3 regions of the Pseudomonas sp. PME37.24/025 genome follow, and region 3 is predicted to be linked to each of the others. Evidence: predicted binding sites of a transcription regulator. Region 3 holds the regulator's gene; each other region holds the start of a gene.
The links. The regulator sigma-54, encoded in region 3, starts transcription at its own class of promoters, with help from an activator protein. The targets are predictions, from matches to a motif close to ANTGGCATNNANNTTGCTNT.
Positions count from the first base shown of each region.

Region 1: ACZ3HH_RS18390 (flagellar basal body rod protein FlgF) is a predicted target of sigma-54. The motif match lies at 3,021-3,040, and genes of this name have one in related genera.
Region 2: ACZ3HH_RS18610 (pilin) is a predicted target of sigma-54. The motif match lies at 4,048-4,067, and genes of this name have one in related genera.

Region 1 covers NZ_JBVHNK010000009.1:302,729-312,740, forward strand. The annotation lists gene ACZ3HH_RS18375 (4a-hydroxytetrahydrobiopterin dehydratase) at 1-27, opposite strand, end outside; gene phhA (phenylalanine 4-monooxygenase) at 132-917, opposite strand; gene ACZ3HH_RS18385 (sigma-54-dependent transcriptional regulator) at 1,199-2,758, shown strand; gene ACZ3HH_RS18390 (flagellar basal body rod protein FlgF) at 3,095-3,835, shown strand; gene flgG (flagellar basal-body rod protein FlgG) at 3,881-4,666, shown strand; gene flgH (flagellar basal body L-ring protein FlgH) at 4,719-5,414, shown strand; gene ACZ3HH_RS18405 (flagellar basal body P-ring protein FlgI) at 5,421-6,530, shown strand; gene flgJ (flagellar assembly peptidoglycan hydrolase FlgJ) at 6,542-7,840, shown strand; gene flgK (flagellar hook-associated protein FlgK) at 7,864-9,924, shown strand; gene ACZ3HH_RS18420 (flagellar hook-associated protein 3) at 9,938-10,012, shown strand, end outside.
Region 2 covers NZ_JBVHNK010000010.1:34,573-44,584, reverse strand. The annotation lists gene coaE (dephospho-CoA kinase) at 1-96, opposite strand, end outside; gene ACZ3HH_RS18625 (prepilin peptidase) at 93-965, opposite strand; gene ACZ3HH_RS18620 (type II secretion system F family protein) at 967-2,184, opposite strand; gene pilB (type IV-A pilus assembly ATPase PilB) at 2,187-3,887, opposite strand; gene ACZ3HH_RS18610 (pilin) at 4,114-4,530, shown strand; gene ACZ3HH_RS18605 (BON domain-containing protein) at 4,852-5,208, shown strand; gene ACZ3HH_RS18600 (DUF2845 domain-containing protein) at 5,551-5,847, opposite strand; gene ACZ3HH_RS18595 (DUF748 domain-containing protein) at 5,847-8,840, opposite strand; gene ACZ3HH_RS18590 (class I SAM-dependent rRNA methyltransferase) at 8,902-9,918, opposite strand.
Region 3 covers NZ_JBVHNK010000012.1:119,318-129,329, reverse strand. The annotation lists gene ACZ3HH_RS21990 (ZIP family metal transporter) at 1-743, shown strand, start outside; gene ACZ3HH_RS21985 (HPr family phosphocarrier protein) at 936-1,211, opposite strand; gene rapZ (RNase adapter RapZ) at 1,227-2,084, opposite strand; gene ptsN (PTS IIA-like nitrogen regulatory protein PtsN) at 2,087-2,551, opposite strand; gene hpf (ribosome hibernation-promoting factor, HPF/YfiA family) at 2,564-2,872, opposite strand; gene ACZ3HH_RS21965 (RNA polymerase factor sigma-54) at 2,952-4,445, opposite strand; gene lptB (LPS export ABC transporter ATP-binding protein) at 4,630-5,355, opposite strand; gene lptA (lipopolysaccharide transport periplasmic protein LptA) at 5,355-5,903, opposite strand; gene lptC (LPS export ABC transporter periplasmic protein LptC) at 5,890-6,462, opposite strand; gene ACZ3HH_RS21945 (KdsC family phosphatase) at 6,470-6,994, opposite strand; gene ACZ3HH_RS21940 (KpsF/GutQ family sugar-phosphate isomerase) at 6,994-7,968, opposite strand; gene ACZ3HH_RS21935 (ATP-binding cassette domain-containing protein) at 8,245-9,054, shown strand; gene mlaE (lipid asymmetry maintenance ABC transporter permease subunit MlaE) at 9,054-9,851, shown strand; gene mlaD (outer membrane lipid asymmetry maintenance protein MlaD) at 9,851-10,012, shown strand, end outside.

The DNA of each region.
Region 1 (10,012 bases), on a different contig from region 3:
GCAATGGGCTTGGTTCAATGTGGACATGATGGGTTCCTGAAATCGAATTATTGGAAGTCGGCTGTCAGTGTTACCACGCTAAAGCAAAGCGTCGGTTCCGGACAGACTCACTTGATTCTAAAAACGGCGGCTCACGCAGCTTTTGGCGGAAATTTCGGTGCGCGCAACCCTAGCTGCATACCTTGCTTGACCATGCCCATGATGTCTTCGTGGGCCAGATCGAACAGGCGCTTGAGGTTCGGCAGGACAAAGTACAGCGGTTGCAGAATGTCGATGCGGTATGGCGTGCGCATGCATTCCAGTGGATCGAAGGCCTGATGTTCAGGCTCGTCCGACAGGCAGTAAACGGTTTCTTTGGGCGAAGACAGAATGCCGCCACCGTAGATGCGCAGGCCTTGTGGGGTGTCGACCAGGCCGAACTCGATGGTCATCCAGTACAGGCGCGCCAGGTACACGCGTTCTTCCTTGGAAGCCTGTAGGCCAAGTTTGCCGTAGGTGTGGGTGAATTCGGCGAACCAGGGGTTGGTCAGCAGCGGACAGTGGCCAAAGATCTCGTGGAAAATGTCCGGTTCTTGCAGGTAATCCAGCTCTTCGCGGGTACGAATAAACGTCGCCACCGGAAACTGCTTGTTCGCCAGCAATTCGAAAAAGGTCTGGAAGGGAATCAGTGCGGGGACTCGGGCAACCTGCCAACCGGTGGTTTCACCGAGGACCTTGTTGATTTCACCGAGTTGCGGAATGCGGTCGTGGGGCAGACCGAGTTTTTCGATACCGTCCAGGTATTCCTGGCACGCACGGCCCTCGACCACTTTCAGCTGGCGAGTGATCAGCGTGTTCCACACCGCGTGTTCTTCGGCGGGGTAGTCGATAAAACCTTGCGCATCGGGCTCACGAGCCACGTATTGCGTCTGCTTCATGCTGCTCTCCTGCTAGGGGATTCGTTCTTGTTGTGTGTACAGCTATAGACCTAGAGATACCCCAAGGCGTGCGGTGTTGCAGCAGGTGAACCGCGGTGATAGTAGGAAAAATCCGCACTTTTCGTAAAGTATTCGTTACGGAATGGCCGCTATGGCGCAAGTATTGATATTTGCGGGTTTGAAATGGCTGGCGGGTGTCACATAATCTTGACGACTAACTTAGTGCCTACGCAGAAAATTTCTTGCGCCGGGCCTCGATCACCGCTGTTACGGGCCTTTATATGCGTATCAAAGTTCACTGCCAGAACCGCATCGGTATCCTGCGCGACATTCTCAACCTGCTGGTCGAGTACGGGATCAACGTCGCTCGCGGCGAAGTGGGCGGTGAGCACGGCAATGCGATCTATCTGCACTGCCCGAACCTGATCAACATTCAGTTCCAGGCGTTGCGTCCGAAGTTTGAGGCGATTGCCGGGGTATTCGGCGTCAAGCGCGTAGGGCTGATGCCCAGTGAGCGTCGGCATATGGAGCTCAATGCCTTGCTCGGTGCCTTGGAATTTCCAGTGCTGTCGATCGACATGGGTGGCTCCATCGTCGCGGCCAACCGTGCGGCGGCGCAGTTGCTCGGGGTGCGGGTGGACGAGGTGCCGGGGATTCCGCTGTCGCGGTACGCCGAGGATTTCGATTTGCCGGAACTGGTGCGCGCCAACAAGTCGCGGATCAACGGCTTGCGGGTGAAGGTCAAGGGCGACGTATTTCTCGCCGACATCGCGCCGCTGCAGTCGGAGCATGACGAAAGCGAGGCCATGGCCGGTGCGGTGTTGACGTTGCACCGGGCGGACCGGGTGGGCGAGCGCATTTATAACGTGCGTAAGCAGGAGTTGCGTGGCTTCGACAGCATTTTCCAGAGCTCGAAAGTGATGGCGGCGGTGGTTCGCGAAGCGCGACGCATGGCGCCGCTGGATGCACCGCTATTGATAGAAGGCGAAACCGGCACCGGCAAAGAATTGTTGGCGCGGGCCTGTCACCTGGCGAGCCCGCGTGGGCAATCACCGCTGATGGCGCTCAACTGCGCCGGTCTGCCGGAGTCCATGGCCGAGACCGAACTGTTCGGCTACGGCCCCGGCGCCTTCGAAGGGGCAAGGGCCGAAGGCAAGCTCGGGCTGTTGGAGCTGACGGCGGGCGGTACGTTGTTTCTCGATGGCGTCGGCGAAATGAGCCCGCGCTTGCAGGTGAAATTGCTGCGCTTTCTGCAGGACGGCTGCTTCCGTCGTGTAGGCAGTGATGAAGAGGTCTATCTGGATGTGCGGGTGATCTGCGCAACGCAAGTGGACTTGTCCGAGCTGTGCGCACGCGGTGAGTTTCGCCAGGATTTGTACCATCGCTTGAACGTGCTTTCGTTGCACATCCCGCCGCTGCGCGAATGCCTCGACGGATTGGCGCCGCTGGTGGAGCACTTCCTCGATCAGGCCAGTCGGCAGATCGGTTGTCCGCTGCCGAAACTGGCGCCGGCGGCGATGGAGCGGCTCAGTCACTATCACTGGCCGGGTAATGTGCGGCAGTTGGAAAACGTACTGTTCCAGGCAGTTTCCTTGTGCGACGGCGGGACCGTCAAAGCCGAGCACATTCGTCTACCGGACTACGGCGTGCGTCAGCCGCTTGGCGATTTTTCCCTTGAGGGCGGCTTGGACGAGATTGTCGGGCGCTTTGAGAAAGCGGTGCTGGAACGCTTGTATTCCGAGCATCCGAGCAGTCGGCAATTGGGCAAGCGGCTGGGGGTTTCGCATACCACCATTGCCAATAAGTTGCGTGAGTATGAAGTCGGCAAGACCGAGTCATGACAGGCATGTGCGATGTTTGTGCTGGCCTCTTCGCGGGCAAGCCCGCTCCCACAGGGATCTTCGGTGCACACAATTTTGTGAACAACAAAGTAACCTGTGGGAGCGGGCTTGCCCGCGAAGGCGTCAGCGCCGCCAACACCTTGGTCAAGCCTTGCCGCCAACCGGCATAACACCGCCGGTTTTTCGTCTTCGACACATTCCCCCAATTCTCTCTGAATCCCTCAAGTCCTTTGTTTGCCGGGCCCTGTGCCGCCAGAAAAAAGTTGGTCTGCAAATTGCTTATGGCTCAGCAGTACAGCGGTGGGCGGCAAACGTCCGGCATGCAGAGGAAAGAGTGTGGACAAGTACCTTTATGTGGCAATGACCGGCGCCAGCCAGAATGCACTGGCGCAGAAGGCTCATGCCAACAACCTGGCGAACATCTCTACCAACGGTTTTCAGAAGGACCTGGAACAGGCCCGTTCGATGCCGGTGTTTGGTGACAGCTTTCCGGCGCGTGCGTTTGCCCTGTCCGAACGTCCGGCTACCGATTTCTCCCCTGGCGCATTGGTGGAAACCGGTCGCGACCTCGATGTCGCGGTGCAAGGCAATGGCTGGATCGCCGTGCAGAACCCGGACGGCGGCGAAAGCTACGTGCGCACCGGCAGCCTCAACGTTGATGCGCTGGGCGTGCTACGTGCCGGCAACGGTATGCCGGTGGTAGGCAATGGCGGGCCGATTGCCGTGCCGCCCGAGCAGCAAATCGAAGTCGGCGAAGACGGCACCATCAGCATCCGTGCAATGGGCGAAGGCCCGCGGGTGATGGCGGAAGTCGACCGCATCAAACTGGTCAACCCGGACTTCAAGAACATGACCAAAGGCCTGGACGGTTCGATCCACACCAAGGACGGCAAGCCGGCGCAGGCCGATGCCAACGTCAAACTGGTGTCCGGGTTCCTTGAGTCGAGCAACGTCAATGCCGTGGAAGAAATGACCTCGGTGCTGGCGCTGGCCAAGCAGTTCGAGCTGCACATCAAGATGATGAACACCGCCAAAGACGATGACCAGGCCATGGCTCGGGTCTTGCAGATCAGCTAATTATCAGAACGTCGCGCCGTAAAACAGGCGCACGAGGAGAATCGAATGCTTCCGGCTCTATGGGTTGCCAAAACAGGTCTGTCCGCCCAGGACACCAACCTCACCACCATTTCCAACAACCTGGCGAACGTATCGACCACGGGTTTCAAACGTGACCGCGCCGAGTTCCAGGACTTGCTGTATCAGATCAAGCGTCAGCCAGGCGCCCAGTCGACCCAGGACAGCGAATTGCCGTCGGGTCTGCAAGTGGGTACCGGTGTGCGCATCGTCGGCACCCAGAAAAACTTCACGGCCGGTAGCCTGCAAACCACCGAGCAGCCATTGGACATGGCCATCGACGGTCGCGGTTTCTTCCAGATTCTGCAGCCGGACGGCACCACGTCCTACACCCGTGACGGTACGTTCCACCTGGATTCCAATGGCCAGATCGTCAACGCCAGCGGCTTCGCCCTGGAGCCGGCGATTGTCATTCCAAACGATGCCCAGACCTTCACGGTCGGTCGTGACGGCACCGTGTCCATCACCGTTGCCGGCAACCCGGCCTCCCAAGTGATCGGCAACCTGCAAACCGCCGACTTCATCAACCCGGCCGGTCTGCAAGCGGTGGGTAACAACCTGTTCCTGGAAACCGCTGCCAGTGGCGCGCCGCAAGTCGGCACCCCGGGCCTCGCCGGTTTTGGCACCACCCTGCAGAACACCCTGGAAACGTCCAACGTCAGCACCGTTGAAGAGATGGTCAACATGATCACCACTCAGCGCGCCTACGAGATGAACTCCAAGGTGATCTCCACCGCCGACCAGATGCTCTCGTTCGTAACGCAGAATCTGTAATCAAGTCTATGAGGCGGCCATGAGGTCGTCTGCAACACCGTGAGGTAGGGTCATGAATCGCTTTGTATCTGTTCTGGCACTGAGTGGGGTCGTCGTGCTCGCGGGCTGCGTCGCTCCGCCGCCCAAGCCCAATGACCCTTACTACGCCCCGGTGTTGCCGCGCACGCCGCTGCCGGCTGCCGCCAATAACGGCTCGATCTACCAGGCCGGTTTCGAACAGAACCTGTACAGCGACCGCAAGGCGTTCCGGGTCGGTGACATCATCACCATTACCCTGAACGAGCGCACCCAGGCGAGCAAGAACGCCAACTCGCAGATGGACAAGAACAGCGATAACAAGATCGGCCTGACCTCGTTGTTCGGCTCCAGCCTGACCACCAATAACCCGATCGGTGGCAACGACCTGAGTCTGAACGCCGGCTACAGCGCCGACCGCTCAACGAAGGGCGACAGCAAGTCCGGCCAGAGCAACAGCCTGACCGGCTCGATCACCGTGACCGTCGCCGACGTGTTGCCCAACGGCATCATTGCCGTGCGTGGCGAGAAGTGGCTGACCCTCAACACCGGTGACGAGCTGGTGCGAATTGCCGGCCTCGTTCGCGCCGATGACATCGCCACCGACAACACCGTGTCGTCGACCCGCGTCGCCGATGCACGCATTACCTATTCGGGCACCGGCGCGTTTGCCGATGCGAGTCAGCCAGGCTGGTTCGACCGTTTCTTCCTCAGCCCGCTATTCCCTTTCTAGGTGGCTATGTTGAATTTCAAAAGCCTCATAGCGGGCGCTCTGTTGCTGTCCGTGGCCTTCGATGCTCAAGCCGAGCGGCTGAAGGACATCGCCAGTATTTCCGGCGTGCGTTCCAACCAATTGATCGGCTACGGCCTGGTGGTCGGGCTTAACGGCACCGGCGACCAGACGACCCAGACCCCGTTCACCCTGCAGACTTTCAACAACATGCTTTCGCAGTTCGGCATCAAGGTGCCGGCGGGTTCGGGTAACGTGCAGTTGAAGAACGTCGCGGCGGTATCGATCAGTGCCGACTTGCCAGCGTTCGCCAAGCCGGGTCAGCAGGTGGATATCACCGTTGCCTCCATCGGTAACTCCAAGAGCCTGCGCGGCGGCACCTTGCTGTTGACGCCGCTCAAAGGTATCGATGGCAACGTCTACGCCATCGCTCAGGGCAACCTGGTGGTTGGCGGTTTCGATGCCGAAGGTCGTGACGGTTCGAAGATTACCGTCAACGTTCCGTCGGCCGGTCGCATTCCTGGCGGTGCATCGGTCGAGCGTGCAGTGCCAAGCGGTTTCAATCAGGGCAACAGTCTGACCCTGAACCTCAACCGTTCGGACTTCACCACCGCCAAGCGTATCGTCGACAAGATCAACAACATGCTTGGCCCTGGTGTTGCCCAGGCCATCGACGGTGGTTCGATTCGCGTGACTGCGCCACTCGATCCGAGCCAGCGGGTCGATTATTTGTCGATCCTCGAAAACCTCGAAGTCGACCCGGGTCAGGCGGTGGCGAAAGTCATCATCAATTCGCGCACCGGCACCATCGTGATCGGCCAGAACGTCAAGGTTTCCCCGGCCGCCGTAACCCACGGCAGCCTGACCGTGACCATCACCGAAGACCCGATCGTCAGCCAGCCCGGCCCTCTGTCCAACGGGCAGACAGCGGTGGTGCCGCGCTCGCGGGTCAATGCTCAGCAAGAGGCCAAGCCGATGTTCAAGTTCGGCCCGGGCACCACCCTCGACGAAATCGTCCGTGCGGTGAACCAGGTCGGCGCGGCACCGGGTGACTTGATGGCGATTCTCGAAGCGCTGAAGCAGGCCGGCGCGTTGCAAGCCGACCTGATCGTGATCTGAGGACGGCGACCATGGATATGCGCAAAAGTGGTCTGGTCAGCAGCAGCGACTCGGGTTCCTACTCGGACCTGAACCGTCTTAACCAGCTCAAGGTCGGCGACAAGAACAGCGATGCGAACATGCGCAAAGTGGCGCAGGAATTCGAGTCGCTGTTCCTTGGTGAAATGCTCAAGTCCATGCGCTCGGCCACCGAAGCGCTGGGCCAGGACAATCCGCTCAATACGCCGGCGGCCAAGCAGTACCAGGAAATGTACGACCAGCAGTTGGCTGTTTCCATGTCCCGTGAAGGCGGCGGTATTGGCCTGGCGGACGTGCTGATGCGCCAGATGTCGAAGAACAAACCGATGGCGCCGGGGGAGGCCGCAGCGGCGTCTGCCGCCAAGCAAGCTGCCGCGAAAGCCGCCGTGGAAACACCGATTGCCGCCGGTACGGTCGCCACCAACGGGCCGCTGTCGCGCCTCAATGGTGAACGCCCGTTGTGGGCTTCGCGCTCGGTGAAGGCGTCGACAAGTGCGGGCGAGGGTGCTCATCGCAATGACATGGCGCTGATCAATCAGCGGCGTCTGGCACTGCCGCCGAAACTGGCCGACCGCTTGCTCGCAGGATTGGTGCCGTCGGCATCGACCGCTGCAACAACCGCCACAACGGTGCAGAACAACATCCAGTTGCCGCAGAGCACCAAGGCCGGTTCCGGGCCCCTGTACAACGGCGATTGGCTGGCTTCGCAAACGGATACGTCCTCCAGCGGGCGCCTGCAGATTTATGGTCGTGCCATGGCGCAAATCCCCCTGGCACCGGCGAAGAAAGCCTTCAGTTCCGCCGACGAATTCGTCAACACCATGCTGCCGCTGGCCAAGGAAGCCGCCGACCGCATCGGCGTCGATCCGCGTTACCTGGTGGCTCAGGCGGCCCTGGAAACCGGTTGGGGCAAATCGGTCATGCGTGCTCAGGATGGCAGCAGCAGTCACAACCTGTTCGGTATCAAGGCCAGCAGTAACTGGAAGGGTGATTCGGCGCGGGCGATCACCAGCGAATTCAGAAATGGCGAGAAGGTCAAGGAGACGGCCGAGTTCCGTTCCTACGGCTCTTACAAGGACAGCTTCCATGACCTTGTGACGCTGCTGCAAAGCAATAATCGCTATCAAGATGTGCTGAAGTCGGCCGATAACCCAGAACAGTTTGTACGCGAGTTGCAAAAAGCCGGGTATGCAACCGACCCGGATTACGCAAGCAAGATTTCGCAGATAGCCAAGCAGATGACGAGTTACCAAAACTACGCTGCGGCGGGCGCTTCCACCACGCCTTTATAGGCACAAGGTATAAGGTTTGAACCATGAGTTTGCTCAATATCGGGATGTCGGGTTTATCCTCTAGCCAAACCGCGCTGATGACTACCGGCAATAACATTGCCAACGCCGACACCTCCGGGTACTCACGCCAGCAAACCGTGCAGGGCACCAAGGCCTCGAATCAGTTCGGCAATGTCTACATCGGCACCGGTACGACCCTGGCCGATGTGCGTCGGGTGTACAACAGCTACCTCGATGCGCAGCTGCAAACCACCACGTCGCTCAATAGTGACTCGGCGGCCTACGCCGGGCAGATCAGCCCGCTCGATAAGTTGCTGTCGGACAGCGGCACCGGGCTCAATGGCGCCCTGACCAAGTTCTTCGCCTCGGTACAGAACGTCAACGCCAAACCGGGCGACGATGCTTCCCGCCAGCTGCTGCTCAGCGATGCGCAAGCCCTGAGCAACCGGTTCAACTCGATCTCCAGCCAGTTGACGCAGCAGAACGCCAACGTCAACGGCAACCTGGCGGACATGGCCGATCAGGTCAATAAACTGGCCGCCACCGTGGCCCAGTTGAACCAGAAAATCTCCGAAATTTCCAACGCTGGCGGCCAGCCCAACGACTTGCTCGATGCGCGCAACGAGACCGTGCGCCAGTTGTCCACCTTCACCGGCGCGCAAGTGATCGAGCGTGACGGTAACCTCGATATTTACCTGGGCAGCGGTCAGCCGCTGGTCATGGGCAGCACCGCCAGCAAGCTGGAAGTGGTGCCGAGCAAAGACGACCCGTCGCGTTCGGCCATTCAGCTCAATCGCGGTTCGAGCACCATCGACATCACTTCGGTGGTGACCGGTGGCGAGATGGGCGGCTTGCTGCGTTATCGCAGCACCGTGCTGGACCCGGCCATGAACGAGCTGGGTCGCGTGGCGCTGGTCGTTGCCGATCAGATGAACACCGTCCAGGCCCAGGGCATCGACAAGAACGGTGACTTCGGTTCGAACCTGTTCAACAGCATCAACAGTGCCGCGCAAATGGCTCAGCGCAGCGTTGCCACGGTCGGCAACAGCGCCGGCTCAGGCAACTTCGACGTGAGCATCGAGGACAGCGGCAAGCTGACCATCAACGATTACAAGGTCACCTTCACCAGCGCCACGAACTACACCGTGCAGCGCCTGCCTGAAGGCACCGCCATGGGCGCGTTCAGCACGCTGACCACGCCGCCACCGGTGATCGACGGTTTCTCCATGACACTTTCCGGTGGCACCGCAGCCGCTGGCGACACATTCAAGATCACCCCGACCCGCAACGCGGCGACCAACATCAAGACCGAGATGACCGACTCCAAGCGTCTGGCCATCGCGGCACCGTTGGGCGCGGCCATTGCTGCGGGCGGCAGCGGCACGCTGACGATTCCGGCCAGCGGCCAACCGACCCTGACCACGAAGTTCGATGTCTACGACACGGCGACCACCACCACGATCCAGAATGGCCTGAAGACTTCGACGCCGGTCAAAATCGTGTTCGGTGCGGCCGGTGGCACGACTCAGACTTACCAGATGCTCGACGCCCAAGGTAACCCGCTCAGCAGCGGCACTATCGTGCCCGGCCAGAGCAATACGCTGAGCCTGAGCATTCCGCTGGTCGACGCCAGCGGCGCCGCGATCAATGATCCGGGACCGCCAGTCGTGCAGCGGAATGCAACGTTCGACATGACCATCGCAGGCTCGCCGGCAACCTCGACGGCGATCAACGTGACGCTGAGCCAGCCAGGTTCTCTGGACAACCGTAACGGCACCGTATTGGCCGGCCTTCAGACCAAGCAGACTGTGGACACGGGTTCGGCCAGCAACGGTATTTCCCTGAACGACGCCTACGGCAAACTGGTCGAGGGTGTTGGCGCCAAGGCCGCTCAGGGCAAGCTCGACAGCGCTGCCACCGAAGCGATTCTGGCTAACGCCAAAGGGGCTCGCGATTCGCTGTCGGGTGTCGACCTCGATGAGGAAACCGGCAACCTGGTCAAGTATCAGCAGTACTACACCGCGTCTTCGCAGATCATCAAGGCTGCGCAGGAAATCTTCAGCACACTGATCAACAGTCTTTAAGGAGTCGTAGCCCATGCGCATTTCTACCGCCCAGTTTTACGAATCCTCTGCTGCCAACTATCAGAAGAACTTTTCCAACGTGGTCAAG
Region 2 (10,012 bases), on a different contig from region 3:
GCCCAGATCGATGAAGTGCTGGGCTGCCGCGCTTTTGCCGCTGCCGATGCCGCCGGTCAGGCCGAGAATCCAGGGTTTTTCCACAGGGGTATTCATTTCAAACCGACAAACTGCCAATAGAAGCCGGTTATTTGACCACCCCAGAGCAAGGCAATCCAGCCGGCAATGGCCAGATAGGGGCCAAAGGGCAGCGGAGTCGAGGTTTTTGCGTCCCGCAGGCGCAACAAAATTACCCCGATGATGGCGCCCAGCAGCGATGACAGCAGGATGGTCAGCGGCAGGATCTGCCAGCCGCCCCAGGCGCCGAGCATCGCCAATAGCTTGAAGTCACCATAGCCGATGCCGTCCTTGCCGGTGATCAGCTTGAACAGCCAGAACACGGTCCACAGCGCCATGTAGCCGGCCACCGCGCCCCAGAGCGCGTCATGCAGTGACACGAAGAGCCCGAAACTGTTGACGATCAACCCCAGCCATATCAACGGCAGCACCAGCACGTCCGGCAACAGCTGGTGTTCGGCGTCGATCAGGCTCATCGCCAAAAGGCCCCAGCTCAGGACCAGCACCATGCAGGCCTGCCAACCGAAACCGAAATGCCAGGCGACGAACGCCGACAGCGCGCCACAGGCCAGTTCGGTCAGCGGGTAACGTTTGCTGATCGGCGTCGCGCAGTTCGAGCATCGCCCACGTAAAAACAGGTAACTGAGCACGGGAATGTTTTCCCACGCTCGAATCCGATGGCCACAGTCTGGGCACTCGGAGTGAGGCAGTATCAGGTTGTAAGCCGGGCCGGGGGCTTCGGGTGGCAAATCCAGTACGTCATGGGCCTGCAGGCGCCATTCACGCTCAAGCATTTTCGGCAAGCGCCAGACCACCACGTTGAGAAAACTGCCGATCAGCAAGCCGATCACCAATGCGGTGATCGTGAAGGCCAGTGGGTTGAGACTCAAAAAATCGTTCAAGGACATATCAGATCGCTGAGCCGAGTTGGAAGATGGGCAGGTACATCGCAACGACCAGGCCGCCGACGACAACCCCCAGTACCACCATAATGAACGGCTCCATCAGACTGGTCAGGTTATCGACCATGTTGTCCACCTCAGCCTCGTAGAAACTCGCGACCTTGTCGAGCATGTCGTCCAGAGCGCCGGACTCTTCGCCAATGGCCGTCATCTGAATCGCCATGTTCGGAAAGATACCGGAGGTGCGCATGGAAAAATTCAGCTGCATGCCGGTGGAAACGTCCTGCTTGATACGTAACACCGCTCGCTTGAACACGATGTTGCCGGTCGCGCCCGCCACTGAATCCAGGGCTTCGACCAATGGCACCCCGGCGGCAAACGTCGTCGACAAGGTGCGGGCGTAACGGGCCACGGCGGACTTGTACATGAGCGCGCCAACCAACGGCAGTTTCAGCAGCCAGGTGTCCATCCGGTCCCGCAGACCCGGGGACTTTTTCAACGCGTGACGTACGCCGAAGAATGCTCCAGCCAGCACGCCGAGCAGCATCCACCACCAGGCCTGCATGAACTCCGACAAGCCGATGACCATCACGGTGAATGCCGGCAGCTCGGCGCCAAACCCGGAGAATACCGACTCGAATTGCGGCACCACCTTGACCAGCAGAATCCCGGTCACGATGATCGCGACGAACACCACGGCCAGCGGATAGGTCATGGCTTTCTTGATCTTGGCCTTGAGGCTTTCACTCTTTTCCTTGTAGGTCGCCACCCGTTCCAGCAGGGTATCCAGAGCGCCGGCCTGTTCGCCGGCATCAACAAGGTTGCAGTACAGCTCATCGAAATACTGGGGTTTTTTGCGCAGGGCAGCGGCGAAGCTGTTACCGGCCGCGACTTCCTGTTTCACCTCGTCCACCAGCTTGCGCATGTTCGGGTTATCGAAGCCCTCGCCGATAATGTCGAACGATTGCAGCAACGGTACGCCGGCTTTCATCATGGTCGCCATCTGCCGGGTAAACAGGGCAATGTCCAAGGGCTTGATGCGTTTGCCGGCACTGAAAATGGATGCGGTTTTTTTTCGCACCTTGCCCGGGTTGATGCCTTGCTTGCGTAACTGCGCCTTGATCAGCGCGGGATTTTGGCCGGTCAATTCGCCGGTCATTTTTGTGCCTTTTTTGTCTGTGCCTTCCCAGGCATATACGCTGATTTTCGCTGCTTTGACCGCCATGTTCAGTCCTTGGTGACCCGGTTGATTTCTTCAAGGCTGGTGATGCCTTGCATGGCCTTGAGCAGGCCCGAAGTACGCAGGTCGTTGAAGCCGTCCTTACGCATCTGGATGTCGATTTCCAGTGAATTGCCTTCGGCCATGATCAGCCGTTGCAGGTCCGGGGTGTTCTTTACCACTTCATAAATCCCTACTCGCCCTTTGTAACCGCTGTTGCATTGATCGCAACCGACCGGTTCATAGATCGTGAACGAGCCGATGCGTTCCTCGGGAAAGCCTTCTTTGAGCAACGCCTCGCGGGGAATGTCGATGGGCTTTTTGCAATGACTGCACAGTTTGCGCGCCAGGCGCTGGGCGATGATCAGGCTGACCGAGGTCGCGATGTTGAATCCCTGAATCCCCATGTTGTGCAAGCGGGTCAGGGTTTGCGCGGCGCTGTTGGTGTGCAGGGTGGAAAGCACCATGTGTCCGGTCTGGGCAGCCTTGATGGCGATTTCGGCGGTTTCGAGATCGCGGATTTCACCGACCATGATCACGTCCGGGTCCTGGCGCAGAAACGAGCGCAGCGCCTGGGCGAAATCCAGTCCCTGCCTGGGATTGACGTTGACCTGGTTGATGCCTTCCATGTTGATTTCTACCGGGTCTTCGGCAGTGGAGATGTTGATGTCGACGGTGTTGAGGATATTCAACCCGGTATAGAGCGACACGGTCTTGCCCGAGCCGGTGGGGCCGGTTACCAGAATCATCCCCTGTGGCTGCTTGAGGGCGGCCATGTACAGGTCTTTTTGCTCGGGTTCGTAGCCGAGGGCGTCGATGCCCATTTGTGCACTGGAAGGGTCGAGGATCCGGATTACCACCTTCTCGCCCCACAGGGTCGGCAGGGTATTGACCCGGAAGTCGATGGATTTGCTTTTGGACAGATGCATCTTGATTCGCCCGTCCTGGGGTTTGCGCCGCTCGGAGATGTCGAGACTGGCCATGACCTTCAGTCTCGAAGCAATGCGGTTGGCCAGTTGCGTCGGCGGCCTGGCGACCTCCCGCAGCATGCCGTCGGTGCGCATCCGCACGCGGTAGATTTTTTCATAGGGCTCGAAATGCAGGTCGGAAGAGCCGCTCTTGATCGCATCGAGTAGCATCTTGTGGACGAAGCGAACCACGGGCGCGTCATCGGTATCTTGCCCTGCAATGGGGTCCTGTTTCTGCTCATCGACCGACTCGATGTCCAGCCCGTCGAGGTCGACATCGGCCATGTCTTCGAGGCCGGTGGAGTGGTTGTCGAAGAATTTTTCGATGGCATCGCTGAGCTTGTCTTCCTCCACCAGGATGGCTTCGGTGCTCAGCCCGGTGCTGAACTGGATGTCGTTGATGGCTTGATGATTGGTCGGGTCGGAAATCCCCACGAACAGCTTGTTACCACGCCGCCAGAGGGGCAGGGCATGGTGCTGACGGATCAGCTTCTCGCTGACCAGTCCTCGGGGTTGGGTGTCCTTGTCCAGGCAGTTGAGGTCCAACAGGGCCATGCCGAAATGCTCCGAGGCCACCTCGGCGACCTGCCAGCTTTTCAGCAGTTTGTTTTGCACCAGATAGCTGACCAGAGAAATTCGATTGCGTTGGGCTTGTTGATACGCCTGTTGCGCACTTTGGTCAGTGATCAGCTCGGCCAGTACCAATTGCTTGGCCAGACCGCTAAGGGCAATGTCATTCATTGGGATTCCGGACGCAGGCAGTTAATGACTTATAGCCTAGTCAAGCTGTGGAACCAAACCAGCCGGTGTGAGGTGACAAAAAGTGTCAGATAGTGCGGATCCTTGGAGTAGGAAAGGTCTTTACCGCGATCTCGCGCCCCGCAGGCAGGGGCGCACGCGGCTTGGCATGACCTGTGCTGTGCCTTGTTCAGATCATGAGATATCGACTCATGCATGGAGCCTGTCTATGAAAAATCAAAATGGTTTTACCTTGATCGAACTGCTGATCGTCGTGGCGATCATCGGGATTCTGGCGACGTTTGCGTTGCCGCAGTATTCGAAGTATCAATCGCGGGCGAAAGTAACCGCTGCTCTTGCAGAGATTTCGGCATTGAAGGTGCCTTTCGAAGACATTATGAATCAGGGCACAGATCCTACCCTCACATCGATCGGCGGTACGGCGACTACAGGTAACTGCACGATTACGGCATCGGGTACCTCCTCTAGCGGTGTGGGCACTATTGCCTGCACGATCCTCAATGCTCCAGGGCCTGTGCTCAGCAAAACCATTACGCTTTCGCGTACCCTCGCCGGTGGCTGGACATGTGGCACCACGGTTGCGCCGGAGTACAGTCCAAAAGGCTGCACCGCCAGCGGCACCTGATTCACTTTGCCAGGCATACCCAGTGCCCCGCCTCTCACGAAGCGGGGCATTTTTTATGGGGCATTTTGGAGGGCGTCGGATAATCAGGAAAACTCCGACAATTCATGGCTTTAGGCCTGCGCTAAAACCCGCAAGTTGCATGTCGATAATTTTGTACTCATGCATTTTGCATGATTTCGAAAATTGTCATTGTTATTAAGTTATTGATTTATATGTATTTATTTTTTATCGAACAGTTGGCACAGCGTTCGCACTCTCTCAGGTAACCCTGCTGACAAGACGACACGCAGCAGACTTTCCAGAAGAACAGGAGTTACTCGTATGAAGAAGTTCGCGATCGCTGCCGCTACTGCTACCGCGCTGACCCTGACAATGGCCAGCGCTGCATTTGCACAGACCACCCAAACCACCCAGGCTCCCATGACGCTGGCTGCCGGTGAAGTGACCAAAGCCAAAGAAGCTACTTCCGATACCTGGATCACTACCAAAGTCAAAGCAGACCTGGTGACCGAAAAAGGCATTCCAGGCACCGACATCAAAGTCGAAACCAACAAAGGCGTAGTGTCGCTGTCGTCCACCGTTGCGGTGACTGACGCTCAGAAAGCAACCGCGGTGGCCATCGCCAAGAAAATCAAAGGCGTCCAAGCGGTGTCCGCTGACGGCCTGAAAGCCGAGTAAGGCAAGGCTTCTCGCCTGGACCGGGAGAAGGTGCGGTAGACGGGCCGAGTCATACGTCTGCCGCGACTTGAGAGTTCATGCGAAAGGCCACAAGGACGTGGCCATTACAGGCCCCGGCATTCGTGTCGGGGCCTGTTCTATTGGGAGCAATGCAAAAACAACTGTGGGAGCGAGCCTTTGTGGCGAGGGGGCTTGCCCCCGTTGGGGGTGCGGAGCGCCCCTGAAACCAGGCACCGCGATCTTGAATGGGAATGCGATGACCGATTTACGATTGCTTCGCAATCGAACGGGGGCAAGCCCCCTCGCCACAAAGGCTCGCTCCCACATTGGTTTGTGGTGGCTTCAATTCCCACGCTTGCTGGTGATTCGAACCAACCGGTTTCCTTCAAAGCGCAGGTACTGGTACATCCCGCTGTTGGGGCCGTAGGTCCACTCCTCGACCTGAAACTCTTCCCTCCGATTGGCGCTGCGCTTGTAGCCCAACACGTCACGAGCAACGGGCTCTCCGCATTTCTGCAGCACTTCGCCGGACCTGTCCCCGACGCTGATCAATTGACTGCCGCAGCGCAAGGTATCGGCCGCCGCTGCCTGGCCGGCAGCCAGCGCCAGGGTCAGGCTCAGAAGCCAGCGTGCGCCCATCACTCGGCATCCAGGTGCAAAGGCGTGATAACCCGGCCATCGCTTTCTGCCTCACCGAGGCTGGCGTCGATGAAGTACACACGGTCATCGGCCAACTGACCTTTGTCCACCAGATAATCCTTGATGCTGCTGGCCCGCTCTTGCCCCAGTTGACGCAACAGCACCTCGCTGGAGCTCCAGAACGCGATCACACCTTCACGCATTTTTTTACTGCGTTCTTCCTTGCCCAAGTCCTTCCATTCGGCGGGCGGCTGGATCTTGAGGCGTGTGCGGTAGATCCCTTCAAGCAGCGGGCCTTTTTCGTTGTCCGGTACGTCCAGCAACGAGGCCTGGGCCGGCACTTTGTCACCGCGACGCTGGAGCATTTTGTAGTAGTTGTACTGGTATTCCCGCTCCAGGCGCTGCTCGGCAATCAGCGGGCCATCGCTGCTCTTGGCGGCGGTGCCTTCGATTTCCAGGCGCAGGGCTGGACGCTCCTTGAGCGCTTGGGACAGTTTGACCAGCGCCGTTTCGGCGTCTTTGCTCAGGTCGCTGGAACCCGGTGCGAACGCCACCGTGCCCAAATCTTCCGAACCGCCGCCGCCGCTGACCAGACCGCCAATCATTTTGAATGGCGCTGCGGCCGCTTTCACAATCAGATTACGCAGGGTCTGCCAGATAATCGGCATGACACTGAATTGCGGGTTGTTCAGGTCGCCACTCACCGGCAGCTCGATGGAAATCTTGCCGTCGACATCCTTGAGCAAGGCAATCGCCAGTTTCAGCGGCAGGCTCACGGCGTCTGGGCTGTCGACCTTTTCACCCAGTTGCAACTGCTCGACCACCACTTTGTTTTCGGCCAGGAGCTGGCCGTTGGTGATCTTGTAATGCAGGTCGAGATTGAGCCGGCCCTTGCGGATACGGTAACCGGCGAACTTGCCGGAGTAGGGCGTCAAGGTCGTTAATTCCACTCGTTTGAAACTGGTGGCGATGTCCAGGCTGGCCATCGGATCGAACGGGTTGACCGACCCCTTGATGGTCACTGGCGCATAGCGGTCGACCTTGCCTTTGACGTCAACGCTGGCCGGTTTTGCCTGTCGGCTGTCGATGGTGCCGATCTTACCGTTGAGCTGTTGAATGGCGGTGGCGAAATTCGGGGTCAGACTGAAGTCGGCGAAGTTTGCCGAACCGTCATTGATGGCAATGCCGCCAATGTGGATGCCCAGCGGTTTTTCTTTTCCGGCTGCCGGTTTGGCCGCAGTGGTGGTTGTGGTGCCGGAGTCGGCCGGTTGCGGGATCAACAGGTCATCGACGTTGGTAGTGCGATCATCGTTGATCATGAAGCGTGCATAAGGCTGGAACAAGTTGACCTTGTCGATCGACAGGCTGTCGCCATGTTGATAATTCAGGCCTTCGAGCACCAACTGTTGCCACTTGAGGAAGTCGCGGGTTTTCAGGGTGTCGAGGGTATGCAGTTGATCGACCTGGGCGCGACCTGTGACATTGAACGCCAGCGGCTCGGTGCTTTTCAGGTCGACCGCCAGATCACTGCCCAACATGCCGCTGCGCAGTTCAAGACGAATGAACGGGTTGATGTAGGACTGGGCAATCCGCAGGTCGATGTCCTTCGTCTGCACGTTCAGTTTGGCGCTGATCGGGGCCAGATTGACCACGCCATCCGCGGTGATCTTGCCTTGCTTACCCACGCCGGTGTCGAGCTTGAGGTTGAAAGGTGAGCCATTGAGGCTGTCGAAGTTTTGCAGGTCCAGGTTCAGCGGACCCAGCTCCAGGGCCACCGCCGGTTGTGCCTTGCGGTCGGCCAGGTGCACTTGATAATTGCGCAATTGCACGTCTTTGAGCAGCACCTGCCAAGGCTTGCTCGGCGTGGTCGGTTCAGGCTTCGGCGAATCGGCAGCTGCCGGTGTGCTGGTCGGCTCGGCACTGGCCTTGGCGGCCGCTTTGGATGGCTGACTGGCGAACAGTTTTTGCCAATCGAGTTGCCCGTCGGCTTCGAGGGCGGCCCAGGTTTCCAGTTTCTGACTGCGAATTTTGCCGACCACCACTTGCTGTTTGGCCAGGTCTACGGTGGTTTCGCTGATGTCCAGCCGCTCGAGCTTCGCCAGCGGTCGACCATCTGGAGTCTTGATGGCGAAAGGCGCAACGCTGACGGCAACGTTGCTCAGCAGCAGTTCGGTTTCCTTGGCCAGGTTGAGTTTGTAGTCGGTGCTGAGGCTGACCACGCCATCTTCGAGTGCAAGTGGCACAGCATCGCGCACATAGGGCCAAAAGGATTTCATCTTGCCATCGGTGATTTTCAGCTTACCTTCGGAGGCGATCGGGATCAGGCTGAAGTTACCGGTCCAGTCGATCTGTCCACCTGCCGGGCCGATGGCCACCAACGTCATGTCGGCACTGTCTTCGGGCAGGGTACTGAGGTTTTTCAGTTCGAAATCGAGTTTGTCGTAGAGGAATTCGATGGGTTCGCTGGGCCGTGCATCCTCGAAATGTACGGAGCCGCCGGCCAGTTTGATCCGCTCCACGCGCAGCGGGAATGGTTTGGCGTCCGGATCGACCGGGGTCGGTTCGCTGGCGGGGATTTTGAACAGGCCGAGCAGGTTGAGTTTGCCGTCCTTGCCGAAGAGGATTTCGGTCTTGGGTTTGTCCAGTTCGATATCGGACAGGTGCAAGGCCTTGGTCCAGAGGCTGTCGATCTGCAGGTTGGCGTATAGACGTTCGAAGCCCACTTGCTCCTTGCCCGGCTCGCCGATGACCAGGCCCCAAAGGGTGACTTCAAGGCTGAACGGGTTGAGTTCGATCCGCGAAATCGTGGCGGGCGTCGTGGCGTAGTTGGCCAATTGTTGGTTGGCGATTCGCAACGCGATGCCCGGCAAAATCAGAAACCCCAACAGGCTATAAAGAGCCAGGGCAGTCAACAAGGCGCCGATAGCGCGAATCAATCCTTTGGGCATGTGCGGCTTCATCTGTCGGAATCGGAGTGCCTTGGAGTATGGCATGCGTTTACGGTTCCGAAGCAACCAGGCTCTATAGGATTTATCTGATTATCGGTGCGAATTTTCAGAGCTGCAGGATCAGCGTTTTCAGCGGCGGCTGCTGATCCATCGACGGGAAATCGTTGCCCGGCGTCAGCACGCTCCACTCTCGCACCGGGCGCCCGGCCTTTTCTGCGCAGCGCAGAACCTGTTCACGCCAATCGTCCATGCTGACCTTCGCCAAGTTGTTGCAGCAGATCAGCACGCCGTCGTCGGCGGTGGTCAGCAGCGCCGGTTTGAGCAGGCTCTGGTAGTCACGCAACAGGTCGACCGTGCCGAAAGCACTCTTGGCCCAGGCCGGAGGATCAAGCAGCACCAAATCGTACTGACGCGGGTCCAGACGTTGATAGCTCGGCAGTTTCTGGCCGCGACGCTGGCTGATCGGCAGTCCGGCCAGTTGACGAATCGCCGGGAAGTAATCGGACTGGATGAATTCCATCGTCGGCAATTGCGGGTTGAGCAGACCGTTCTCACGACCGACCGCCAGATTACCTTCGGCAAAGTCCAGGTTACACACCTCGCTCGCACCTCCAGCCGCAGCGCTGAGGCCAACGCCACAGGTGTAAGCAAACAGGTTCAGCACACTTTTGTTTTTGCTGTGCGCCTTGACCCAGCCGCGAGCGTTGCGCAGGTCGAGAAACAGCAATGGGTCCTGGCCGGCATGGCGCCCGCGAACCCGGTAGTTCAGTCCCCATTCGTGGCCGATCAAATCTTGCAGGGCGGCTTCGTCGGCGCGGTAGACGGTGTCTTCGCGGTCGATGCGCGAGTTGCCACGGGAACGGTCGTTGTAGACCAGCAGGGTGTCGAGGCCCAGCTGTTGATTGACGATCTCGTGCAGTTGCAGCAGGGCGTCACGCTCCAGCGCCTGATGAAAACTCTGCACCAACAGTTGCGGGCCGTAGCGGTCGATGGTCAGGCCGCCGGCACCTTCCTGGCTGCCGTGGAACAGCCGATAGCAATCGGTGCCCTGCTGATGCAGCTCGGCAAGCAGGTCCTGACGATGATCGAGGGCGGCGCGCAGCGCCTGATTCAAGGAAGACATGCTGAGCGCCTTGCAGGAGGGAATTGGGGGCGCGGGAGTTTAACAGCTATGGGCTTTGAGTTTTGTGGGCAAATCTGAGGGATGTGATGGCGGT
Region 3 (10,012 bases):
GGGCGATTTGTGCCTTGGGCACGGCTTTGGGCGCGGTGCCGGTGCTGGTGATTCGGCAGATGCCTCAGGTAGTCAGCGACATATTGCTCGGTTTCGGAGCCGGGGTGATGCTCGCGGCGACGGCGTTTTCGCTGATCGTGCCGGGCATTGCCGCGGCCGAAAACCTCGGGCTGACGCCTTGGGCGGCCAGCGGCCTGATCAGCTTCGGCATCATGCTGGGCGCATTCGGCTTGTTTCTGGTGGATCGCAAGGTGTCTGGCGCTACGCCTGAAATGCTCGTGGGAACGTTGGCGCGACCGGTGATTCCACCGCGGATCTGGTTGTTTGTGTTTGCCATCATTGCCCACAACATCCCCGAAGGCATGGCGGTCGGCGTCTCGGCCGGCGGTGGCATGCCCGACGCCGACAGCCTGGCTATGGGCATCGCCTTGCAGGATGTGCCGGAAGGGCTGGTGATTGCATTGGTGTTGGCCGGAGCAGGGATGTCGCGGGTCAAGGCGTCCCTGATCGGTGCTGCGTCAGGGTTGGTCGAGCCGGTCTTCGCATTGTTGTGCGCCTGGCTGGTGAGCCTGGCCGAACTGCTGTTGCCGTTGGGGCTGGCACTGGCGGCCGGTGCGATGTTGCTGGTGGTGACTCACGAAGTCATCCCCGAATCGCGCCGCCATGGTCACGACAAACTGGCCAGCCTTGGGTTGCTGATCGGATTTTGTCTGATGATGGTGATGGATACAGCGTTGGCTTGAGGTGCACAGATTTAGCGAAGAGGTGCTTTTGTGGCGAGGGAGCTTGCTCCCGCTCGGCTGCGGAGCAGTCGTGAAAGCAGCGAATGCGGTTATGTTTGTGTACAAGGGTGGCAATTTTGGGGCCGCTTCGCAGCCCCGCGGGAGCAAGCTCCCTCGCCACAAGAGCCCGCTCGATAGAGGCGCTGTTTATTCTTATTCGCCTTCGTCGAAGAAGTTGTTGATCAACGCCACCAGTGCGTCCAGCGCTTCCTGTTCCTGCTCACCTTCGGTACTCAGGTGGATTTTGGTGCCCTTGCCAGCGGCGAGCATCATCATGGCCATGATGCTTTTGCCATCGACCGTGGTCTCTGACGTGCGGCCTACTCTGATCGTGCAATCCGGAAATTGACCGGCAACCCCGACGAACTTGGCAGACGCGCGGGCATGCAGGCCCAGCTTGTTGATGATTTCGATTTCCAGAGCAGGCATCGCGATGTGAATCCTTTAGCTGAGGTCGCGGTGGCGGACCTGGACGTTCTTCAGGGTTTTTTGCAGGACCTGACCCAGACGTTCGGTCAGGTAGACAGAGCGGTGATGCCCGCCGGTGCAGCCAATGGCAATGGTGACATAGGCGCGGTTGCTGGCGGCAAAGCGGGGCAGCCACTTGAGCAGGTAGGAGGAAATGTCCTGGAACATCTCTTCGACATCCGGCTGCGCCGCTAGGTACTCGGCCACCGGTTGATCGAGCCCGGACTGTGCCCGTAGCTCCGGCTTCCAGTAAGGGTTGGGCAGGCAGCGCACGTCGAACACCAGATCGGCGTCCACCGGCATGCCTCGCTTGAAGCCGAAAGATTCCACCAGGAACGCAGTGCCCGGTTCCGGCTGATTCAGCAGGCGCAACTTGATGGTATCGCGCAGCTGATACAGGTTCAGATTGGTGGTGTTGACCTTGAGGTCAGCCAGATCGGCAATCGGCCCCAGCAGATTGGTTTCGTCCTGTATTGCCTCCGCCAGCGAGCGATTGGCGCTGCTCAGCGGGTGACGACGGCGGGTTTCCGAAAAGCGTTTGAGCAAGGTCTCTTCGTCGGCGTCCAGATACAGCACATCGCACTGTATATGCCGGCTGCGGACCTCTTCCAGCAATTCGGGGAACCGTGACAGGTGGCTTGGCAGGTTGCGGGCATCGATGGATACGGCCACCAGCGGTTGTGCCAGTTCGGTGTGAATCAGCGCGCGTTCGGCCAGTTCCGGCAGCAAGCCGGCAGGCAGGTTGTCGATGCAGTAATAGCCGTTGTCCTCGAGAACATCGAGGGCGGTGCTTTTACCTGAGCCGGAGCGGCCACTGACAATGATCAGGCGCATGATTAGTGACCGTTCTGCTCGTCCAGGACAACCTGATACAAGGCTTCGTTGCTCGGGGCGCTGCGCAGTTTTTCACGCACTTCCTTGCGATCCAGCATGCTGGCGATCTGGCGGAGCAATTCCAGGTGTGCATCGGTGGCGGCTTCCGGGACCAGCAGCACAAACAGCAGGTCAACCGGGGCGCCGTCAATGGCGTCGAAATCGATAGGGGCTTCCAGGTGCAACAGCGCACTGATTGGCGAGGTGCAGCCTTTAAGCCGGCAGTGGGGAATGGCGATGCCGTTGCCGAAACCGGTAGAACCGAGTTTCTCACGGGCAATCAGGGCCTCGAAGACGTCCTGCATTTCCAGATCCGGTACTTCGCGGTGGATGAGGTTGGCAATTTGCTCGAGGGCTTTCTTTTTACTGCCACCCGGCGCGTTCACTTGGGAACGGCCGGGGGTCAGGATGGTTTCTAGTCGGATCATGGATTGGGAGTGTTAACGACCGGTCGCGCCCTGGAGGAGGCTCTGGGTCTTTTCCTTATGCTTTTTAAGTTGGCGATCCAGCTTGTCGGTCAGCAGGTCGATGGCGGCATACATGTCCGTATGCTCGGCATTGGCGACCACTTCTCCGCCGGGAATATGCAGCGTGGCTTCGATCTTCTGCAGCAGTTTTTCGACGTTCATCGTGACTTGCACATTGGTGATCTTGTCGAAATGCCTCTCTAATCGGTCGAGTTTTTCGCCGATGTAGGTGCGCAGAGGTTCGGTCACTTCCAGTTGGTGTCCACTGATGTTGACTTGCATACAGCTTCTCCTTCGTTGCCAGTGCATAAAGCGGCAGGCAGAAATGCCTGCCACTGGAACGCTGTGGCGAGCCCGGCGGTTACATCAACCGCTTCCGTTCGCTGGAAGGCGCGATCCCCAGGGATTCGCGGTACTTGGCGACGGTGCGACGGGCTACCTGAATGCCTTGTGCCTCCAGTAAACCAGCGATCTTGCTGTCACTCAACGGCTTTTTCTGATTTTCCGCGGCAACCAGTTTTTTGATGATCGCGCGGATCGCCGTGGACGAGCATTCACCGCCTTCGGAGGTACTGACGTGGCTGGAAAAAAAGTATTTCAGTTCATAGATGCCCCGTGGGGTATGCATGAATTTTTGCGTGGTCACCCGTGAAATCGTCGATTCGTGCATGCCCACCGCTTCGGCGATGTCGTGCAGCACCAGCGGCTTCATGGCTTCGTCACCGTATTCAAGAAAGCCGCGTTGATGCTCGACGATCTGGGTGGCGACTTTCATCAGGGTTTCATTGCGGCTTTGCAGGCTTTTGATGAACCAGCGAGCTTCCTGCAGCTGATTACGCATGAACGTGTTATCAGCGCTGGTATCGGCGCGGCGCACGAAACCGGCGTATTGGGCGTTGACCCGCAGGCGTGGCACCGATTCCTGATTCAGTTCCACCAGCCAGCGCTCGTTGTCCTTGCGCACGATCACGTCGGGAACGACGTATTCGGCTTCGGTGGACTCGATTTGTGAGCCCGGGCGCGGGTTGAGGCTCTGGACCAATTCGATGACCTGACGCAGTTCATCTTCCTTGAGCTTCATGCGGCGCATCAGCTGGCTGTAGTCGCGACTGCCGAGCAGGTCGATGTAATCGGTGACCAGACGCTTGGCCTCGGCCAGCCAAGGGGTCTTGGCGGGCAGCTGACGCAGTTGCAGCAGCAGGCATTCACCGAGGTTGCGGGCGCCGATGCCAGCGGGTTCGAATTGCTGGATGCGGTGCAGGACGGCTTCGATTTCGTCCAGTTCGATGTCCAGTTCCGGGTCGAAGGCTTCGAGGATTTCCTCGAGGGTTTCGTCCAGGTAGCCCTGATTGTTGATGCAGTCGATCAGGGTCACGGCGATCAGGCGATCGGTGTCGGACATCGGTGCCAGGTTCAGTTGCCAGAGCAAATGGCTTTGCAGGCTTTCACCGACCGATGTGCGGGTGGTGAAATCCCACTCGTCGTCATCGTTGCTCGGCAGGCTGCTGGCACTGGTCTGGTAGACGTCTTCCCAGGCCGTGTCGACGGGCAATTCGTTGGGGATGCGCTCGTTCCAGTCGCCTTCCTCAAGGTTATCCACCGTTGGGGCGGTTTCCTGGTAGGAGGGTTCCTGAATGTCGGCGTTGGGTTTCTGTTCGGCGCTATCGGCCAAGGGGTCGGCGTTATCGAAGTCGTCGCCTTCTTCCTGGCGTTCGAGCATCGGATTGGACTCCAGGGCCTCCTGGATTTCCTGTTGCAGGTCCAGGGTCGACAATTGGAGCAGGCGGATGGCCTGTTGCAGCTGCGGTGTCATCGTCAGCTGCTGGCCCATTCTCAAGACTAGCGATGGTTTCATGGCAGGGGCTTAACACCTTATTCGCCGGCGCACATGCGCCATCCACTACAGAGCGCCGAAGCGCCAAACATAAGCAAATTATATGCCCGAAACTGAAGTGTTTGCCTAGAGCGCTGTAACAATAAAAACTTATTGATTTTTTATTGAAGCGAGCGCGCTCTCGGCGACCCGGGCACCTCAGTGCTTACAGGCGGAACTCATGGCCCAGATACACTTCCTTGACCAGTTCATTGGCCAGGATGGTGGCAGAGTCGCCTTCAGCGATCAGTTGGCCATCGTTGACGATGTAGGCGGTTTCGCAGATATCCAGGGTTTCGCGGACGTTGTGGTCCGTAATCAGTACGCCAATGCCTTTGGCTTTGAGGTGATGGATGATCTGCTTGATGTCGCCCACCGAAATCGGGTCCACGCCGGCGAAAGGTTCGTCGAGGAGGATGAATTTCGGATTGGTGGCCAGTGCCCGGGCGATTTCCACGCGGCGGCGTTCACCACCGGACAGGCTCATGCCGAGGTTGTCGCGGATGTGGTGGATGTGAAATTCCTGCAGCAGGCTTTCCAGCTCCTGGCGACGACCAGCCTTGTCGAGTTCCTTGCGGGTCTCGAGGATGGCCATGATGTTGTCGGCCACCGACAGTTTGCGGAAGATCGACGCTTCTTGCGGAAGATAGCCGATACCTGCCTTCGCACGGCCGTGCATCGGCTGGTGGCTGACGTCCAGATCATCGATCAGTACGCGACCCTGATCGGCCTGCACCAGGCCGACAATCATGTAGAAGCAAGTGGTTTTACCGGCACCGTTGGGACCAAGCAGGCCGACGATCTGACCGCTGTCGATGGACAGGCTGACGTCGCGCACGACCTGGCGGCTCTTGTAGCTCTTGGCCAGATGCTGAGCTTTCAGAGTTGCCATTACTGGGCCTTTTGCTCGTCGGTTTTCTTCTTCGGCTGGATCACCATGTCAATGCGAGGACGTGCCTCAGTGACCTTGTTACCCGTGGCGCGACCGGCGCTCGCAAGCTTTTTGACCGTGTCGTAGACGATTTTCTCGCCTTGGGTGACGTTGTTGTCCTTGTCGATGACTTTGGCGCGATCGATCAGCACGACGCGGTTTTGCGAGGCGTGATACTGGATAGTTACGCCGTAGCCCTGAACCGGCTTGGTATCGCCCGCCGTTTGCAGTTGTTCGAAATAGGCGAGGTTGCCCACCGAAGTCACCACGTCGATGTCGCCAGCCGGGGTGCGGGTGATGGTCACGGTGTTGCCGGTAACCTTCATCGAGCCCTGGGTAATGATCACGTCACCTTTATAGGTGGCAACGCCATTCTTGTCGTCCAGTTGGGCATCGTCGGCCTGAATGCGGATAGGCTGCTCTTGATCGTTCGGCAGAGCCCAGGCGCTCACGCTTCCCAGTGCTGCGCCCAGACTGAGCAAAATAGGGAGAGTTTTAACGAGCCTCATACTGTCCTCTTACGTTCGATAGCAGGTGTATCCTGCTTTCTTTCAAGTACGCTTTCATTCCGTTGCCTGTCGATACACCGCCAGCGCCGTCGATTCTAACGGGTTGATCGGTCTGCGCATATTGCTGCTGCGGGAACACTGTCATACGGGTGGTGGTAATCAGGGTTTTGCGGTTTTTTTCGTCGAAACGGGTGATACGTACTGAATCAATCAGCTCGACCTGAGTGCCGTCCGGATTGACTTCACCCTTCTCGCTCTGGACATGCCACGGGAATTCGGTGCCGCGGAACATGTTCAGGTCAGGATTGGTCAGCAACGTCACTTCGGTCGCTTTCAGGTGTTCGACCTTGTCCGACGTCATCTCGTATTGCAGTTTGCCGTCAGGCAGGTACTGCACGCTGTGGGCGTTGACGGCGTAATAGTCGATCGCGCTTTCATCGATCTTCGCCACCGGCTTGTCGAGGAAGCGTTCCGGGCTGATGTTCCAGTAGCCGACCGCCGCAAAAATCGCTGCTATGCAACCGAACACCAGGATGTTGCGAATTTTTTTGCTCAGCATGATGGGCTCACAGGTACGCGGCGTTGGCCGCATCGAGGTGGCCCTGGGCGCGCAGGATCAATTCGCAGAATTCGCGAGCAGCACCCTCGCCACCGCGGGCCTGGGTGATGCCGTGGGCATGTTCGCGCACGAAACTGGCAGCGTTGGCCACCGCCATACCCAGGCCTACGCGGCGAATCACTGGCAGGTCCGGCAGGTCGTCGCCAAGGTAGGCCACTTGTTCATAGCTCAGGTTGAGCTGGGCAAGAAGTTCGTCGAGCACCACCAGTTTGTCTTCGCGACCCTGATAAAGGTGTGGAATACCGAGGTTCTTCGCGCGCCGTTCAACCACTGGGGTCTTGCGGCCGCTGATGATAGCGGTCTGCACGCCGGCGGCCATCAGCATCTTGATGCCCTGGCCGTCGAGGGTGTTGAACGTCTTGAATTCGCTACCGTCTTCGAGGAAGTACAGGCGCCCGTCGGTCAGCACGCCATCAACGTCGAACACCGCCAGTTTGATCTGTTTGCCGCGTTGCAGCAGGTCCGTGCCCATTACATTACTCCCGCACGCAGCAAGTCGTGCATGTTCAAGGCGCCGACCGGACGGTCTTCGCTGTCGACTACTACCAGTGCGTTGATTTTATGGTCTTCCATGATTTTCAGCGCCTCGGCGGCGAGCATCTCGGCGCGTGCGGTCTTGCCGTGGGCTGTCATCACTTCATCAATGGTCGTGCTGTGGATATCAATGGTGCGGTCCAGAGTGCGACGCAGGTCGCCGTCGGTGAAGATCCCGGCAAGTTTTCCATCTGTGCTTAGTACGACGGTCATGCCCAACCCCTTGCGGGTCATTTCCATCAAGGCATCCTTGAGCAGCGTACCGCATGTCACTTGCGGCAATTCGGTGCCGGCATGCATGACATTTTCCACTTTCAGCAACAAGCGGCGGCCAAGGGCACCGCCCGGGTGGGAAAAAGCGAAATCTTCAGCGGTAAAGCCTCGAGCTTCAAGCAAGGCAACGGCGAGAGCATCACCCATGACCAGCGCTGCGGTGGTCGACGAGGTGGGTGCCAGGTTCAGCGGACAGGCTTCGTGTTCGACGCTTACATTGAGGTTGACTTCCGCTGCCTTGGCCAGCGGCGACTCGGGATTGCCGGTCAGGCTGATCATTTGAATGCCCTGGCGCTTGATCAGCGGCAGCAAGGTGACGATTTCGTTGGTGGAACCGGAGTTCGACAGCGCCAGAATGATGTCGTCACGGGTGATCATGCCCATGTCGCCATGGCTGGCCTCGGCCGGGTGCACGAAAAAGGCCGTGGTGCCGGTGCTGGCCAGGGTGGCGGCAATCTTGTTGCCGATGTGCCCCGATTTGCCCATGCCGACCACGACTACGCGGCCTTTGCTGGCCAGAATCATCTCGCAAGCACGTACGAAATCTGCATCGATATGGGGCAGCAAACCTTGTACGGCTTCCAGTTCGAGGCGGATGGTACGTTGTGCTGATTGAATCAGGTCGCTGGATTGGTTCATGTCGGAAATCGAATAGCCTGATGAAAAGGCGGCGATTATAACGGTAATGATCAAAACCCTCACGCAAGTTCGTCGCGGTTTGTCATTACTTGTTACCGAATCTCTCTAAATAGATGATTTCAGGTGGTCATGATGCTGAACGTGCCCGGCTTGGGCCTTGGGCGCTTGGCCTTTGCGGTGATATAGTTCGCCGCCAGTTCGGCCTGCCCGGGGAGGTATGTGCTTTCGCCAGAAAGCCAGGCGTCCGAGTGAGAGGCTGCATCGCAAGGAGTTTAGATGAGTGCCGATAACGCCTACGCGGTCGAGCTGAAGGGACTGACCTTCAAGCGCGGTGCGCGCAGCATTTTCAATAACGTCGATATCCGCATACCACGCGGCAAGGTCACCGGCATCATGGGGCCTTCCGGGTGTGGCAAGACCACGCTGCTGCGGCTGATAGGTGCACAATTGCGCCCTACCAGCGGCGAAGTCTGGGTCAATGGCCAGAACCTGCCGACGTTGTCGCGCAGCGATCTGTTCGATGCGCGCAAGCAAATGGGTGTGCTGTTTCAAAGCGGCGCACTGTTTACCGACCTTGATGTGTTCGAGAACGTCGCCTTTCCGCTGCGTGTTCATACCGAGCTGCCGGAAGAAATGATCCGCGACATTGTCCTGCTCAAATTGCAGGCCGTGGGCTTGCGTGGCGCCATTGACCTGATGCCTGACGAATTGTCCGGCGGCATGAAGCGTCGCGTTGCGCTGGCCCGGGCCATTGCTCTCGATCCGCAAATCCTCATGTATGACGAGCCCTTTGTTGGCCAGGACCCGATCGCCATGGGCGTGCTGGTACGCCTGATCCGCCTGCTCAATGATGCGCTGGGCATCACCAGCATCGTGGTCTCCCACGATCTGGCCGAGACCGCGAGCATTGCCGACCACCTCATTGTGGTGGGCGACGGGCAAGTGTTGGGCCAGGGCGCACCGAAGGATTTGATGAAATCGGATGAGCCACGTATTCGTCAATTCTTGACAGGCGAACCCGACGGTCCGGTCGCATACCACTTTCCAGCGCCGGATTACCGCGCAGATCTTCTGGGGAAGCGCTGATGCGCAAGATTTCACTGATAGAAAGAGTGCGCCGGTTCGGCCGCGCCGGCATCGATGTATTGGAGGTGTTCGGGCGTTCGGCGTTGTTCCTGTTCCATGCCTTGCTCGGTCGTGGCGGCATCGGTGGCGGTTTTGGCCTGCTGGTCAAGCAGCTGCATTCGGTGGGCGTGATGTCCCTGGTGATCATTGTGGTCTCCGGGGTATTCATCGGCATGGTGCTGGCGTTACAGGGCTTTAACATTCTGTCCAGCTACGGTTCGGAGCAGGCAGTCGGGCAGATGGTTGCACTGACGCTGTTGCGTGAACTGGGTCCGGTGGTCACGGCCTTGCTGTTCGCCGGGCGCGCGGGTTCGGCACTGACCGCCGAAATCGGCAACATGAAATCCACCGAACAGCTGTCCAGTCTGGAGATGATCGGGGTTGACCCGCTCAAGTACATCGTTGCCCCGCGCCTGTGGGCCGGCTTCATTTCCCTGCCGGTGCTGGCGATGATCTTCAGCGTGGTGGGCATCTGGGGTGGTTCGTGGGTGGCCGTCGACTGGCTGGGTGTCTATGAAGGCTCTTACTGGTCGAACATGCAAAACAGCGTGACGTTTGTCGACGATGTGCTCAACGGCATTATCAAAAGCATCGTTTTTGCCTTCGTCGTGACCTGGATCGCCGTATTCCAAGGCTATGACTGCGAGCCCACTTCCGAGGGAATCAGTCGTGCCACTACCAAGACCGTGGTGTATGCCTCTTTGGCTGTACTCGGCCTGGACTTTATTCTGACCGCCTTGATGTTTGGAGATTTCTGATGCAAAACCGCACCCTGGAAATCGGTGTCGGCCTTTTCTTGCTGGCTGGCATCCTGGCTTTGTTGTTGCTTGCGTTGCGGGTCAGTGGTCTGTCCCCGAGCGCAGCCACCGATACTTATAAACTTTATGCATATTTCGATAATATCGCCGGTTTGACGGTC